DNA from 2 places in the Kitasatospora sp. NPDC088548 genome. Region 1 is predicted to be linked to the other one. Evidence: predicted binding sites of a transcription regulator. Region 1 holds the regulator's gene; the other holds the start of a gene.

The links. Region 1 encodes HrcA, which represses chaperone genes, less so after heat shock. Its sites were predicted from a motif close to TTNGCACTCNGNNNNNCNGAGTGCNAA; they were not measured.
Region 2: ACIP82_RS27240 (FmdB family zinc ribbon protein) is a predicted target of HrcA. The motif match lies at 3,573-3,599, and genes of this name have one in related genera.

Annotation. Positions count from the first base shown of each region.
Region 1 is NZ_JBIVMI010000004.1:115,967-123,525, reverse strand. It holds gene ACIP82_RS08065 (PDZ domain-containing protein) at 1-1,652, opposite strand, end outside; gene ACIP82_RS08060 (16S rRNA (uracil(1498)-N(3))-methyltransferase) at 1,769-2,518, opposite strand; gene dnaJ (molecular chaperone DnaJ) at 2,704-3,846, opposite strand; gene hrcA (heat-inducible transcriptional repressor HrcA) at 3,920-4,954, opposite strand; gene htpX (zinc metalloprotease HtpX) at 5,216-6,136, shown strand; gene ACIP82_RS08040 (hypothetical protein) at 6,159-6,749, shown strand; partial or broken gene ACIP82_RS08035 (hypothetical protein) at 6,792-6,950, shown strand; gene ACIP82_RS08030 (DUF3097 domain-containing protein) at 6,994-7,559, shown strand, end outside.
Region 2 is NZ_JBIVMI010000024.1:92,734-100,292, forward strand. It holds gene ACIP82_RS27230 (potassium/proton antiporter) at 205-1,695, shown strand; gene ACIP82_RS27235 (MFS transporter) at 2,098-3,474, shown strand; gene ACIP82_RS27240 (FmdB family zinc ribbon protein) at 3,611-3,937, shown strand; gene mscL (large conductance mechanosensitive channel protein MscL) at 4,611-5,030, shown strand; gene ACIP82_RS27250 (hypothetical protein) at 5,064-5,297, opposite strand; gene ACIP82_RS27255 (sigma-70 family RNA polymerase sigma factor) at 5,521-6,492, opposite strand; gene ACIP82_RS27260 (phosphatase PAP2 family protein) at 6,955-7,559, shown strand, end outside.

The DNA of each region.
Region 1 (7,559 bases):
GCCTTCTTTCCCTTGGGCTCCTCCTCCTCGCCTCCGACCGGGCGGCCGGCCCGCTGCGGCCCGAACGGCGACGGTGTGTCGGCGGCCAGCGTGACCAGGTACGGGCGGCAGCCGTTCGGGAAGGACAGGTCGAAGGCGTGCGAGTCGTAGACCGGGTCGAAGCTGCGCACCGAGAGGAACGCCAGGTGCTTCCCGTCGGCGGTGAAGGCCGGCGAGGTGTCGACGAACCGCTGCTGGGTGACCTCGCCGACCGTCCGGGTGGCCAGGTTGGCCAGCGCGATCTGCCGCAGCGACCACGACCCCAGGCCGGGGACCGGCCGGGACCAGGCCAGCCAGGCCGAGTCCGGGCTGAACACCAGCCCGCTGACCTCGCCGTCCCGGCTGTGGGCCAGCTCGTGCACGGTGCCGTCGGCGAGCGTGACCAGCAGCACCCGGCCGTCGTGCGCGGCGACCGCCGCCTGCTTGCCGTCCGGCGAGACCTCCAGCCCGAGCACCCGGCCCAGCCGCCCGGCGGCCAGCCTGCGGCGCTCGGTGCCCAGTACCGCCGGGGCGTACTCGAGGGCGTCCTCGCCCTCGGCGTCCGTCACCCAGAGCACGCCCTGCCCGCCGTCCTCGCCCGGCACCACCCGGGCCAGCCGGCCGCGGACCCCGGGCGTCTCGGCCAGCACCCGGGCCGGGCCCTCGCGGTGGGTCAGCCAGTGCACGCTGCCGCGCACCACCACGGCGCCGGCCCGGCCGGTGCGGTCCGGGGCGGCGCTCTCCAGCCAGTGCGCGGCCGCCACCGGGCGGGGGCGGCGGCCGGCCCGCGGCCCGGCCAGCCGGATGTCCAGGCGGCGCGGCTCGGCGCCTTCGAGGTCGTCCAGCAGCCAGAGGTCGCCCGCGCTGTGCCAGACCACCCGGCTGCCGTCGGTGGCGGCGCCGCGCGCGTAGAAGCCGTCCGGGGAGGTGGTGTGGCGGCGCAGGTCGCCGCCGTCCGGAAGGCTGGAGTACAGCGCTCCGACGCCCTCGTGGTCGGAGAGGAAGGCGATCCGGGAGCCGTCCGGCCCGCCGACCCAGAGCGGGGACTCGATGTGCCCGTCCAGGGCCTCGTGCACCCGGGCGAACTCGTCCCGGCCGATCCAGAGCTTGCCGACCCGGCCGCCCCGGTACCGCTTCCACCAGGCGGGCTCCGCTCCGAACGCCGAGACCAGCAGCGTCCGCTCCCCACCCGGCTCCTGGGCCAGGCCGCCGATCGGCCCGTACGGCAGCCGGACCGGCTCGCCGCCGTCCAGCGGCACCGCGTGCGCCCAGGTGCGGCGCAGGGTGGCCTGCCCGGCGGTGGTGGTGGCGACCGGGCGGCCGTCGGCCGTCCAGCCCTGGACCTGGGTCTGGCCGCTGCCCCAGTACGTCAGCCGGCGCGACGGGCCGCCGTCCACCGGCGCGACGTGCACCTCGGGCGCGCCGTCCCGGGTGGAGGTGAAGGCGATGTGCCGCCCGTCCGGGGAGAACCGCGGCCGGCGGACCGGAACGTGATCGGCCGTCAGCCGCCAGGCCCGGCCGCCGTCCAGCGGGGCCAGCCAGACGTCGTTCTCGGCGACGAAGGTGATCAGGTCACCGTGCAGATGAGGGTGGCGCAGGTACGCGCCCGCTGGGGTGCTCCGAGGTTCGCTCACGCGGTCAGCCTAGGCACCGACCCTGGCATCGCGCCCCGGTTTTTACGGACCACGACCCGCCGCGACCCACCGGGTCCGCCACGACCCTCCGCGACCCGCCCGGCGGATCCCGCCGGTCAGCCCCAGCGGCCGCTGCGGCCGAGCAGCAGGGCCCCGGCGGCGACCCCGGCGGTGGAGGTGCGCAGCACCGACGGGCCGAGCCGGTAGGGCGCGGCCCCGGCCTCGGCGAAGGCGGCCAGCTCCTCCGGCGAGACGCCGCCCTCGGGGCCGACCACCAGCACGATGTCCCCGGCGGCGGGCAGCGCGGCCGCGGCCAGCGGCTGGGTGCCCTCCTCGTGCAGCACGGCGGCGAGCGCGGCGCCGGCCAGGACGGGGGCCAGCTGCCGGGTGGTCATCGGGTCGCGGACCTCGGGGAAGCGCAGCCGGCGGGACTGCTTGCCGGCCTCCCGGGCGGTGGCCCGCCACTTGGCGAGCGCCTTGGCGCCGCGGTCGCCCTTCCACTGGGTGATGCAGCGGGAGGCGGCCCACGGGATCACCACGTCGACACCGACCTCGGTCATGGTCTCCACCGCCAGCTCGCCGCGGTCGCCCTTGGGCAGCGCCTGGACGACGACGATCCGCGGCGCCGGCTCGGGCTCCCGGCGGACGGCGGCCACGGTCACCTCGATGGCGTCCTTGCCGTGCACCGCCGCGACGGTGCCGTCCACGCCGAGCCCCAGCCCGTCCGCGAGCGTCACCGCCTCCCCCGGCTCCAGCCGCTTCACGGCGGCGGCGTGCCGCCCCTCGGGACCGTCCAGCCGGACCACCGCACCGGGCACGGCGGCGGCGATCCGCTCGGTCTCGACGACGAACACGGGCGCGGTCATGGGGCTTTCCCTCCGGGACTGGTACGGGGCCGGCGGACGGCCGGCGCGGGAGACCCCGCGCGGGCCGGCGGCCGCGAACGGGGCGGGGGGGGGGGGGGGGGGGGGGGGGGCGGGGCGCGCGGCCCCCCCCCCCCCCCCCCCCCCCCCCCCGCCCCTCGTGGTGCTTGCACACTCCTGCGGGCGCCTCAGCGCCCGTTGAACGCGTCCTTCAGCCGGGAGAACAGCCCCTGCTGGCCGGGCGCGAACTGGCCGGACGGCCGCTCCTCGCCGCGCAGCACGGCGAGGCGGCGGAGCAGGTCCTCCTGCTCGGCGTCGAGCTTGGTGGGCGTCTGCACCTCGACATGCACTATCAGGTCGCCCCGGCCGCCACCGCGCAGGTGGGTGATGCCCCGGCCGTGCAGCGGGATCGACTGGCCGGACTGGGTGCCGGGCCGGATGTCGAGCTCCTCCAGGCCGTCCAGCGTCTGCAGCGGCACCTGGGTGCCGAGCGCGGCGGCCGTCATCGGGATGGTGACCGTGCAGTGCAGGTCGTCCCCGCGTCGCTGGAACACCGTGTGGGTGGTCTCGGCGATCTCGACGTACAGGTCGCCGGCGGGGCCGCCACCGGGGCCGACCTCGCCCTCGCCGGCCAGCTGGATGCGGGTGCCGTTGTCGACACCGGCCGGGATCTTGACCGTCAGGGTGCGCCGGGCGCGGACCCGGCCGTCGCCCGCGCACTCCGGGCACGGGGTCGGCACGACGGTGCCGAAGCCCTGGCACTGCGGGCAGGGGCGGGAGGTCATGACCTGGCCCAGGAAGGACCGGGTGACCTGGGAGACCTCGCCCTTGCCGCGGCACATGTCACAGGTCTGCGCGGAGGTGCCGGGCGCGGCGCCCTCCCCGCTGCAGGTGGTGCAGGTGACGGCCGTGTCGACCTGGAGTTCCTTGGTGGTGCCGAAGGCGGCCTCCTCCAGGGTGATCTCCAGCCGGATCATGGCGTCCTGGCCGCGCCTGGTCCGCGAGCGCGGGCCGCGCTGGCCGGCCGCGGCGCCGAAGAAGGCGTCCATGATGTCGGAGAAGCCGAAACCGGCCGCGCCCGCGCCGAAGCCGCCCGCGCCTCCGCCGCCGTTGGGCGAGAGAGGGTCCCCGCCGAGGTCGTAGACCTGACGCTTCTGCGGGTCGGAGAGCACCTCGTAGGCGGCGTTGATCTCCTTGAACCGCTCCTGCGTCTTCGGGTCCGGGTTGACGTCCGGGTGCAGTTCGCGCGCCAGGCGCCGGAACGCCTTCTTGATCTCGTCCTGCCCCGCATCCCGTCGGACGCCGAGTACCGCGTAGTAGTCCGTGGCCACCAAATGCTCCGCTTGTTCCGCCTGTAGTAGTGCTTGCGACTGGGTACCACCATCGGTCTGATGGTGGCTGTTCCTACGACTCGGCCAGGATCTGGCCCACGTACCGTGCCACCGCTCGCACCGCCCCCATTGTGCCCGGATAGTCCATCCGGGTCGGACCGATCACACCCAGTTTGGCCACGCTCTCGTCGCCCGAACCGTAACCGACGGAGACGACCGAGGTGGAATTGAGCCCCTCGTAGGCGTTCTCCCGGCCGATCCGGACCGTCATCCCCGCGTCGCCGGTCTCACCCAGGAGGCGGAGCAGGACGACCTGCTCCTCCAGCGCTTCCAGCACCGGCTGGATGGTGAGCGGGAAGTCGTGGCCGAAACGGGTCAGGTTGGCCGTGCCGGCCAGCATGATCCGTTCCTCGTTCTGTTCGGCGAGCGCCTCGAAGAGCGTCGCCAGGACGGTGACGACGGCCGGCCGGTCGGCCGCCTCGAAACCGGCCGGCAACTCCTCCAGCAGCCCCGGCACCTCGGGCAGCCGCTGCCCGACCGCGTGCGCGTTGATCCGCGCCCGCAGATCCGCGAGGAGGGTCTCGCCGACCGGGCCCGGGCAGTCCATCATCCGCTGCTCGACCCGGCCGGTGTTGGTGATCAGGACCAGCATCACCTTGACCGGGGCCAGCGCGACCAGCTCGATGTGCCGGACGGTCGACCGGGAGAGCGAGGGGTACTGGACCACCGCGACCTGCCGGGTGAGCTGGGCGAGCAGCCGGACCGTCCGGGCGACCACGTCGTCCAGGTCGACCGCACCGTCCAGGAAGTGCCGGATCGCCCGCCGCTCGGGCGCGCTCATCGGCTTGACCTCGGCGAGCCGGTCGACGAAGAGCCGGTAGCCCTTGTCGGTGGGGATCCGCCCGGCGCTGGTGTGCGGCTGGTGGATGTAGCCGTCCTCCTCCAGCGCGGCCATGTCGTTGCGGACGGTGGCCGGGGACACGCCGAGGCTGTGCCGCTCCACCAGGGCCTTGGAGCCGACCGGCTCCTCGGTTCCCACGTAGTCCTGGACGATGGCGCGAAGCACCGCGAGCTTGCGGTCGTCCAGCTGACGGACCTCACCGGCCATGGGGCACGCACCTCCGTCTTCGCACGTTGTCCGTAGTGACATGTGTCCGTTCTGGCATGTTGCGGGCCGTTCTGGGAGGCCCCGGCTTTGGCACTCTGAACAGCCGAGTGCCAGAACCGTACCTGCCAGTGTAAGGCCCGGGTCCGACGGCAGGAACGGCCCGGCCCGAGTGATCCTGCGCGCAATATCCGGCGCGCGGGTGATGCCGAGGGCCCGTCCGGGTGGCAGCATCGAAAGCGAACGGCTAACGGAGGAGCAGCGATGTCGAGCTCGGGCCAGCACACGCGCTTCGCACCCGACCGCGGCCTGACCGGCCGCATGGTCGCGACGATGTTCGTGATCGGGCTGCTGTACGTCGGATTCACCGGCCTGCTGATCGTGCTGCTGCGCGGGGCCTGGCCACTGATCGTGCTGATCTCGGGCGGTCTCTTCGTGGCCCAGTTCTGGTTCAGCGACAAGATCACCGAACGGGCGATGGGCGCCCACCGGGTGAGCCCGGAACAGTATCCGCAGCTGCACGGCACCATCGACCGGCTCTGCGCGCTGGCCGACATGCCCAAGCCGCGGGTGGCGGTCGCCGACAACGACATGCCGAACGCGTTCGCCACCGGCCGCAACCCGCAGAACGCCGTGGTCTGCGTGACCACCGGGCTGCTGCGGCGGCTGGAGCCGGAGGAGCTGGAGGGCGTGCTGGCGCACGAGCTCTCGCACGTGGCGCACCGGGACGTGGCGGTGATGACCATCGCCGGGTTCCTCGGGGTGCTGGCCGGGGCGATGACCCGGATCGCGATGTACGGCGGATTCATGGGCGGGGGCCGCAACAACAACGACTCCAACGCCGCCATCGCCGCGCTGATCATCCCGCTGGTGTCGATCGTGGTGTACGCGATCAGCTTCCTGCTCACCCGGCTGCTCTCCCGCTACCGGGAGCTGGCCGCCGACCGCGCCGCCGCCCAGCTCACCGGCCGGCCCAGCGCGCTCGCGTCGGCGCTGACCAAGGTGACCGGCCAGATCGCCGCGATCCCGTCCAAGGACCTGCGCCAGGCACAGCCGTACAACGCCTTCTACTTCGCCCCGGCGCTGAGCGCCCGGGAGACCGCCTCGCAGCTGTTCTCCACCCACCCGTCGCTGGAGCAGCGGCTGGAGCAGCTGGCGAAGATCTCGGCCCAGCTGGGCCGCTGAACCACCTCGGGAAAGGACCGCCGTGGGATTCCTGGACGCCCTGTTCGGGCGCACCAAGCCCGTCAAGCCCGACCTCGACCAGCTGTTCGGGGTCCCCTCGGCGGCACTGACCCTGGAGGCGGCGACCGGCTTCCGGCCGACCGGTCTCGGCTCGGTCTGCTTCGCGGCCGTCGAGGGCGGGGCGTTCGGCGAGGTCGAACGGCAGGTGCGGGCGCTGCTGGACGCCGACACCGAGCGCGGCGGCGTCCCGGTGGAGGCCTCCAAGGACGGGTACGGCTACTCCTGGCTGCTCGCCCGGCACACCCCGGAGGAGCTGCCGGAGCTGGTCAACGACCTGCACGCGGTCAACAGCGAGCTGGAGGCGAACGGCTTCGGACCGCAGCTGCTCTGCTCGCTGGTGGCCTTCCGCGACGAGCGGGGGCAGTCGCTGGCGCTGGTCTACCTGTACAAGCGCGGCACGTTCTACCCGCTGTGTATACGCCCTGGCGGGCAAGAGAAGCGGAACAACCCTCTGGAGATCGAGATCTCCAACATGCTCAAGAACGATCTTCGCATCGAACCAGACCTGAGCCGGTGGTTCCCCCTCTGGGGTGCGCCAGGCCTGGAAGGCTGAGGCGTGGCAGAGAGAGCCTTCTTGGTCCGGTTTATCGGAGCGAAGCGCGGCACCTTCTACCCGTTCGCGCCGATGCCGGGCGGCGGGGAGAAGCGGAACAGCCCCCTGGAACTGCAGGTCAACGCCATGCTCGGGAACGACCTGCGGCTGGAGAAGGACCTCACCCGCTGGTTCCCGGTCTGGGGCGCGCCGGGGCTCTGACCTCCCGCCGGCCCTCCGCCGGATTTCCCTATAGTCACCTTCCATGCGCAGCCACCAGTACGGACCCGACCTGACCCCGCCGTGGAAGCGGCAGCAGCCCGCCCCGGAGGTGTCCGCCGAGCGGGACCTGGTGGTGGAGGAGGCGGCGACCGGCTTCTGCGGAGCGGTGGTGCGGTGCGAGAAGACCGCGGAGGGCTTCACCGTCACCCTGGAGGACCGCTTCGGCAAGCACCGGGTCTTCCCGCTGGTGCCGCGCGGCTTCCTGCTGGAGGGCCGGCCGGTCACCCTGGTCCGCCCCCCGGCGGCCGCGCCCGCGCCGTCCCGGGCCCCCGGCCGCACCGCCTCCGGCTCGATCGCCGTCCCCGGCGCCCGGGCCCGGGTGGCCCGCGAGTCGCGCATCTACGTCGAGGGCCGGCACGACGCCGAGCTGGTCGAGCGGGTCTGGGGCGACGACCTGCGGATCGAGGGCGTGGTCGTCGAGTACCTGGAGGGCGTCGACGACCTGCCCGCCATCGTCGCCGACTTCGCCCCCGGCCCCGGCCGCCGCCTCGGCGTCCTGGTGGACCACCTGCTCCCCGGCACCAAGGAGCACCGCATCGCCGCCCGGGT
Region 2 (7,559 bases), on a different contig from region 1:
CACCGTGGGATCGGAGGAGGTCAACTGGGAAGCCCCGGACGCCCGATGAAGGCCTGTGTGAGAAGCGAAACTAAAGATATGGCAAAATGTTAGACTGAGTAACGATCCGCAAGGGGAGCATTGACCCTTGCCGGTCGGCTCCCCCTTCGGCCTCACCGCCGTCAGACACCCCGCCCGCCCCCAGCCCGCTCGAGGTGCCCCTGCGTGAATGTCGACCACCTGAACCAGCTGCTCCTCGAGTTCTCCGTGATCCTGCTGGTCGCGGTGGTTGCCGTGCGCATCTCGACCCGATCAGGGCTACCAAGCCTGCTGATCTATCTCGGGATCGGCGTCGCCCTCGGCCAGAACGGCCTCGGCGTCTCCTTCAACAACGCCGCGCTGACCCAGGTGCTCGGCTACGCCGCCCTGGTGGTGATCCTGGCCGAGGGCGGTCTCAAGACGAGCTGGCGCGAGGTCAAACCGGTGATGCCGGCGGCCACCGTGCTCGCCACCGTCGGCGTCGGGGTGAGCGTCTTCGTCACCGCCGCGGGCGCGCACTGGCTGGTCGGCCTGGACTGGCGCACCTCCATGCTGCTCGGCGCGATCGTCTCCTCCACCGACGCCGCCGCCGTCTTCTCGGTCCTGCGGATGGTGCCGCTGCCCCACCGGCTGACCGGCCTGCTGGAGGCCGAGTCGGGCTTCAACGACGCACCCGTGGTCATCCTGGTCGTCGCCTTCGCCACCACCGGCGAGCTGGACTCCTGGTACGTCCTGATCGGCACGATCGCCGCCGAGCTGGCGATCGGCGCGGCGGTCGGCCTCGCGATCGGCAAGCTCGGCGCGTACGGCATCAAGCACGTCGCCCTGCCGTCCTCCGGCCTCTACCCCATCGCCGTCATGGCACTGACCGTGCTCGCCTACGCCGGCGGTGCCCTGCTGCACGGCTCCGGCTTCCTCGCCGTCTACATAAGCGCCGTGATCCTCGGCAACGCCAAACTGCCGCACGGCCCGGCCGTCCGCGGCTTCGCCGACGGCCTGGCGTGGATCGGCCAGATCGGCATGTTCGTGCTGCTCGGCCTGCTCTGCACCCCCGGGACGATGGGCTCCGCCGTGGTGCCCGCGCTGGTGATAGGCACCGTGCTGGTCTTCCTGGCCCGGCCGCTGTCGGTGATGCTCACGCTGACCCCGTTCCGGCTGCCCGGCCGCGAGCAGGCGCTGCTGAGCTGGGCCGGACTGCGCGGGGCGGTGCCCATCGTGCTGGCCACCATCCCGATGGTGGCGGGCACGCCCAGGGCCCAGGACGTGTTCAACATCGTCTTCATCCTGGTCGTGGTCTTCACCCTGCTCCAGGGCCCGACCCTGCCCTGGGTCGCCAAGCGGCTGCGGATCTCCGAGGGCTCGATGGGCCAGGACCTGGGCATCGAGTCCGCGCCGCTGGAGAAGCTGCACGGCCACCTGCTGTCGGTGGCGCTCTCCCCCGCCTCCCGGATGTCCGGCGTGGAGATCGGCGAGCTGCGGCTGCCGGCCGGCGCGGCGGTGACCCTGGTGGTGCGCGAGGGGAACAGCTTCGTGCCCGACAAGGCAACCGTGCTGCGCGGCGGCGACGAGCTGCTGGTGGTCACCACGGACGAGGTCGGCGAGGCGGCGGAGCGGCGGCTGCGGGCCGTGGACAAGGGCGGCAAGCTCGCGGGGTGGCTGAACGGGCGGGGTGACTGAACGGGCGGGTGGCCGGCCGGGCGGTCCCGGGCGGTCGGCGCGGGGGCTTCTCCCCGCGTTCACCGCTGTTCACCGGCCCGGCGCCTTCATCCGGCGGGACAGTATTGGATCTGCCCTGTAAAGTGGGGGTCAGCGCGCTATCTACGCGCGTATACGTATGATGGTTGATACACACCCAGCATCTGCCTGATGCAGAGTTGGCGCGACCGCTCGGCGGCCGCGGCCCGGCCCTCGGCGCACCGCGCCGGCCCGGCCCGGTAACTACCCCGGTCGACGCGCGAGAGGACGACTCTCGGCGCCGTCGGGGCCGTCCCATGTCCCTTCCGCGCTACCAGGCAGCAGGAAGGACCGACCGTGACGGCCCGCCGAACGGTCGACAACACCGCGGACACCCGCGCCGCCCTGGACACCGCGGACGCCCGTACCGCCCCGGACACCGGTGCCGGCGCGCCCGCCCGGATCGGGTACGGCGCGCTGCTGCGCACGCCCGGCGTCTGGACGTTCCTGGCGCCCGCGTTCGCCGCGCGGCTCCCCTACGCGATGCTCAGCCTGGGCATCGTGCTGCTGGTCCTCGACACCCACGGCTCGTACGGCACGGCCGGCAGCGTCGCGGCGGTCTCGGCCGTCGCCCAGGCCCTCATCGGCCCGCAGACCGGCCGGCTGGCCGACCGCTACGGCCAGGCGGCCGTACTGGTCCCGACCGTGCTGGTGCACGCGCTCTCGGTCGGCGCGCTGATCGCGCTGGCGCTCGGCCACGCCCCGGTCTGGAGCCTGTTCCTCGCCGCCGCCCCGGCCGGCGCCAGCGTGCCGCAGGTCGGCGCGATGGTCCGGGCCCGCTGGGTCGCCAAGCTCTCCGCGGACGGCGCGCCCGCCGCCAAGCTGAACACCGCCTTCGCCTTCGAGTCGGTGACGGACGAGTTCACCTTCGTGATCGGTCCGGTGCTGGCCGGCGCCATCGCCACCTCGGTCAGCCCGTCCGCCGGGCTGATCGGCGAGGCCGCGCTGACCGTGGCCGGCGGGCTGGCCTTCGCCGCCCAGCGCCGCACCGCCCCGGCCCGGCACCCGCACCAGCCCGGCGTCCGTCGTGCCTCCGCGCTCGCCTCCCCGGGCGTCCGGCTGCTGGCCGGCGTGTTCCTGGGGGTCGGCTCCGTCTTCGGCGCCATGCAGGTCTCGGTGACCGCCTTCGCCGACTCGGTGGGGCGGCACGGGGCCGGTGGCATCGTGTACGGGGTCTTCGCCGGCGGTTCGATGCTGGCCGGTGTGCTGTACGGTCTGGTCGCCTGGCGCAGGGCCGCGAGGCACCGGCTGCTCGCCAGTTACGCGCTGCTGGTGCTCGGCTGCTCGACGCTCTGGGCGATGCCCGACCTGGTCGCGCTGACGGCCGCCGGGCTGGTCTGCGGCCTCGCCATCGCCCCGACGCTGATCACCGGGTACACCCTGGTCGAAACGCTGGTCGCGGACGGCGCCAAGACCGAGGCCTTCACCTGGCTGACCGGTGCCATCGGCCTCGGTCTGGCGACCGGGTCCACGGTGGCCGGGCAGCTGATCGACGGGTGGGGCCCGTCGGCCGGGTTCCTGGTGACGGTGGCCGGTGCCGGGCTGGGCCTGGTGACGCTGATCGCGTTGCGGCACCTGCTGGTCGCGCCGGGCGTGGCCGGTTCGGCGAACTCGGCGGGCACGCCGGACTCGGCGGGCGCGGTCGGTTCGGTGGACTCGCCGGGCGTGGAGGCGTCCGGGCGGACCGCGACGGCGCAGCTGGTGGGCGCGGTCAAGGGCTGAGCCGACCGGTCCGGGCGGTGGTCCGCGGTCGCGCCCCGGCTCATCTCACACCGGAGTCGCTGGACTGATCCAGCGGAATGCCGCATCATTGACCATCGTTAGCACTCATCAGGCGAGAGTGCCAGGAGGAAGACAAGTGCCCACGTACCAGTACCAGTGCACCGAGTGCGGCAACGGCCTGGAGGCGGTGCAGAAGTTCACCGACGAGGCACTGACCACGTGCCCCGACTGCCAGGGGCGGCTCCGCAAGGTCTTCTCGGCCGTGGGCGTGGTCTTCAAGGGCTCGGGCTTCTACCGGACCGACAGCCGTTCGTCCTCCAGCAGCTCGGTGGGCGCCGCTTCGTCGTCCCCGGCGGGGGGCTCGTCCTCGGTGTCGTCCGGCGCGTCGTCCCCGTCGACCGCCGCTTCGAACGGCTCGGCCCCCGCGGCGAGCCCGGCTCCCGCTGCGAAGTCGGCCGGCTGAGGCCGGAGCGGCTCAGGCCGGGTACCGCCGAACCTCTGGCACCCCGGCCGATCCAGGCATTCGAAAGGTCCGTTGACCCGCTTTTTGGCGGAGTCGGCGGGCCTTTCGCATTCCCGTCGCATTCCCGGAAACGGGCAGCCTCACCCGTGTGGGTGTACGAAGTTATCCACAACCCCGGGTTTTCCACAGGATCCGAAAGAGGGGTTCCGTCCGCCGTGGGCGCGGCGCAGAGTGTGGGTCACAAGAGACCGGCCCGGTTGGGGCCGGCGCCCTGCGACCACCGGTGGTGCCCGATGACGACCCCGAGCTTCACGCTCCCCCTCCCCCTCACTCTCCCGCTCTCGTCCCCGCTGCCCCGCGCCCCGCAGTCGGCTCCGGCCCGGAGGTACACCGCTCCGCCGCCCGCGCCGGCCGTCCCGCCGCAGCGGGAGGTGCCCCGGTTTCCGCCGATCCGGCGCGGCGTCGGCGGGTGGCACCGGCTGTGGCACCCCGTACGGCGGCGGGGCGGGGTGCCGGTTCTGGTCCTGCTCGCCGTGGTCACCGCGCTCGCCAGTGGACCGGCGCGAGCGGCGCTCTGGCCACCGGGAGCCGCGGCCCTGCACCAAACAGGTTGCCAATTGGGAAAGGAGGAAGATCACCCGTAACCGGACAACGACTTCGTCGTTCACGCGACATGAAAGGCTTCAAGGAATTCCTGCTGCGTGGAAATGTCGTCGACCTCGCCGTCGCCGTTGTCATCGGTGCGGCTTTCACCAACATCGTCAACGCCTTCGTCAAGGGCGTAATCAATCCGATCGTCGGTGTTTTCGGAGCCAAGGATCTGGCGTCCTACAGTTCCTGCCTCAAGGGTCCCTGTGCGGTCAGCGCGACCGGCGAGGTCACCTCCGGCGTCTTCATCCTGTGGGGCTCCGTGCTCAGCGCGGCCCTGCAGTTCCTGATCACCGCGGCCGTCGTCTACTTCTGCCTGATCCTGCCCATGACCAGGTTCGCCGCCAAGCGCAAGAGCCTCGCCGAGACGCAGATCGAAGCCGAGGCCAAGGAGGTCGTCCTGCTCACCGAGATCCGCGACGCGCTGGTCACGCGGGAGCGCTGACCGCCCCCGCCGACGGCGGACCCGTCGGCCCCTTCAGTCCCCGTGGTGCGGCGGGCGCTGGCTCAGGTACCAGTCCAGCCCCCGTCCGCCACCGCCCCCGGAGCCTGCTCCCGGGCGGTCGCCCCAGCCGGCGTCGGTGTCGTCCCGGGACTGCTGGTCCAGCGGGTCCCGGAAGACCAGCCGGGCCTTCGGCGCCTTCTTGTCCTCGTTCCCACGCTTGGCGCTCTCGGCGCTCTCGGCACCCCGTACCGAATCCTGCTCGCTCACCGACCCGCCTCCGTTGTTCACTGTCGTCCCGATCCCCTGCCGCTTCTACCCGTCCCCCACCTGCCCCTACAGCCTAGAAGCTCGCCGGGCCGCCGCCGTCGGCAGAGAACGGGCCTTGGTGCGGAGCGCTCCGCAGCACGGCCCGCCACGACGGTCACGGCACGCACAGCACACCCGCACGCGGCCTGCCGGCCGCTCCCCTCGGGCTGGGAGATCAGGCAGCTCAGGCAGCCTCGAAGCCCGAGTGGTCGGCGATCCGCTTCAGCTCGGCCAGCGCGTGCTTCTCGATCTGGCGGATCCGCTCACGGGTCAGCCCGTGCTGCTTGCCCACCTCGGTCAGGGTGCGCTCGCGGCCGTCCTCCATCCCGTACCGCGACCGGATGATCGATGCCGTACGGTCGTCCAGCCGCCCGATCAGACCGTCCAGCTCCTCACGGCGGAGCATGACCATCACGGCGTCCTCGGGGGAGGTCGCTCCGGTGTCCTCGACGAGGTCGCCGAACTGGGTCTCACCCTCGTCGTCGACCGACATATTGAGGCTGACCGGGTCCCGGGCCCAGTCCAGCACGTCCTTGATCCGCGCCTCGGTGGTGTCCAGCTCGGCCGCGATCTCGGCCGGCTCGGCCTCGCGGCCCAGCTCCTTGGACTTCTCCCGCTGCACCCGCCGGATCCGGCCCAGCTCCTCGACCAGGTGGACGGGCAGCCGGATGGTGCGCGACTGGTCGGCGATCGACCGGGTGATCGCCTGCCGGATCCACCAGGTGGCATAGGTGGAGAACTTGAACCCCTTGGCGTAGTCGAACTTCTCCACCGCCCGCACCAGGCCCGCGTTGCCCTCCTGGATGAGGTCCAGCAGGGGAAGGCCACTGCGCGGGTAACGGCGCGCCACAGCGACCACGAGACGGAGATTGGACCGGATGAAGACGTCCTTGGCGCGCTCGGCGTCCTCGGCTATCGCCTCCAGCTCCTTGCGCTTCACGCCTTTCGGCAGTTCGCCCGCTTCCAGCAGGTGCTGGGCGTACACACCGGCCTCGATCCGCAGCGAGAGCTCGACCTCCTCGGCGGCATCGAGCAGGGGCGTCCTGGCGATCTCGTCGAGGTACATACCGACCAGGTCGCGGTCGGCCTCAAGGTTGGTCGGGCGGGCCGCGCGAGTCCGGTCGGCCCTGTCGCGAACGACGGCACGGGTGGCCATGCTTGCTCCCTTTGCTGGTATTGCCGGGGTCTGCCTGCCTGCCCCGAGAGGGCAAGAAATGCGGGCCCCGCAGGGCTCACACGTAACGATCCAACGAACAGATTCCGGACAACATTCCCAAGTCGCTCAGATTCTTCCAGCGATGCAGTATCCTGCCGATTTTCACCCCGGTTTTGGACGGAGGGTGACCACCCCGGCACATCGGGTGCCAATCGAGCGACCGATTCGGAACGGACACCCCGTTGCGGCACACCGCTTCGCAACTCCTCCACATCGTGAACCCATGGGCCGCCGCCCACGTTCCCGCACTGTCCGGCCAACATTGCCGCCGGACCCGACGGCGAGCGCCTTCGCTTTCACCGGCGCACACACCCCGGCGTGCGCAAGTTCTCCGCACAAAAGATGCAAAATCGCTATCACCCCGCTGCCCGATCGGCCCGGCGCACTGGGAAGGTGTCAGCCATGCACCTGACCAACAGCGCATCCACCATCACCCCGCGTGACCGTCGCCTGCTCCGGTATTCGGCACTCGCGGTCGGCTGTGCCGCGTTGTTCGGCGTCCTGGCGGCCCTGGTGCAGACCGGCTGGCACCCGCTCAGCGCCCTCGACCACGGCTGGATCGACCGGATGCACCGCTACGCCCGGGAGCACACCGCCGGAACGGCCGCGGTGCAGACGCTCTCCGACATCGGCGGCACGATCACCATGCGTACGCTGCTGGGCATCGCCGCCCTCTGGCTCTGGCTGATCGGCGCGCGTGTGCTGGCCGGCTGGGTGGTCGCGCAGACCCTGGTCGGCTGGGGTGGCCAGTGGCTGCTGAAGCTCTCCTTCGACCGTCAGCGGCCGCACTTCAGCGACCCCGTCTCACACGCCGGCGGCCCGGCCTTCCCGTCCGGTCACGCGATGGCCTCCGCGATCACCTGCGCCGTCCTGGTCGGGCTGCTCTGGCCCCGGGTCGGGCGCGGCGGGCGCATCGCCGCCTGCGCCGTCGCCGCGGTGACCGTGCTGACGATCGGCTGGACGAGGACCGCCCTCGGGGTGCACTGGCCGAGCGACGTCCTCGGTGG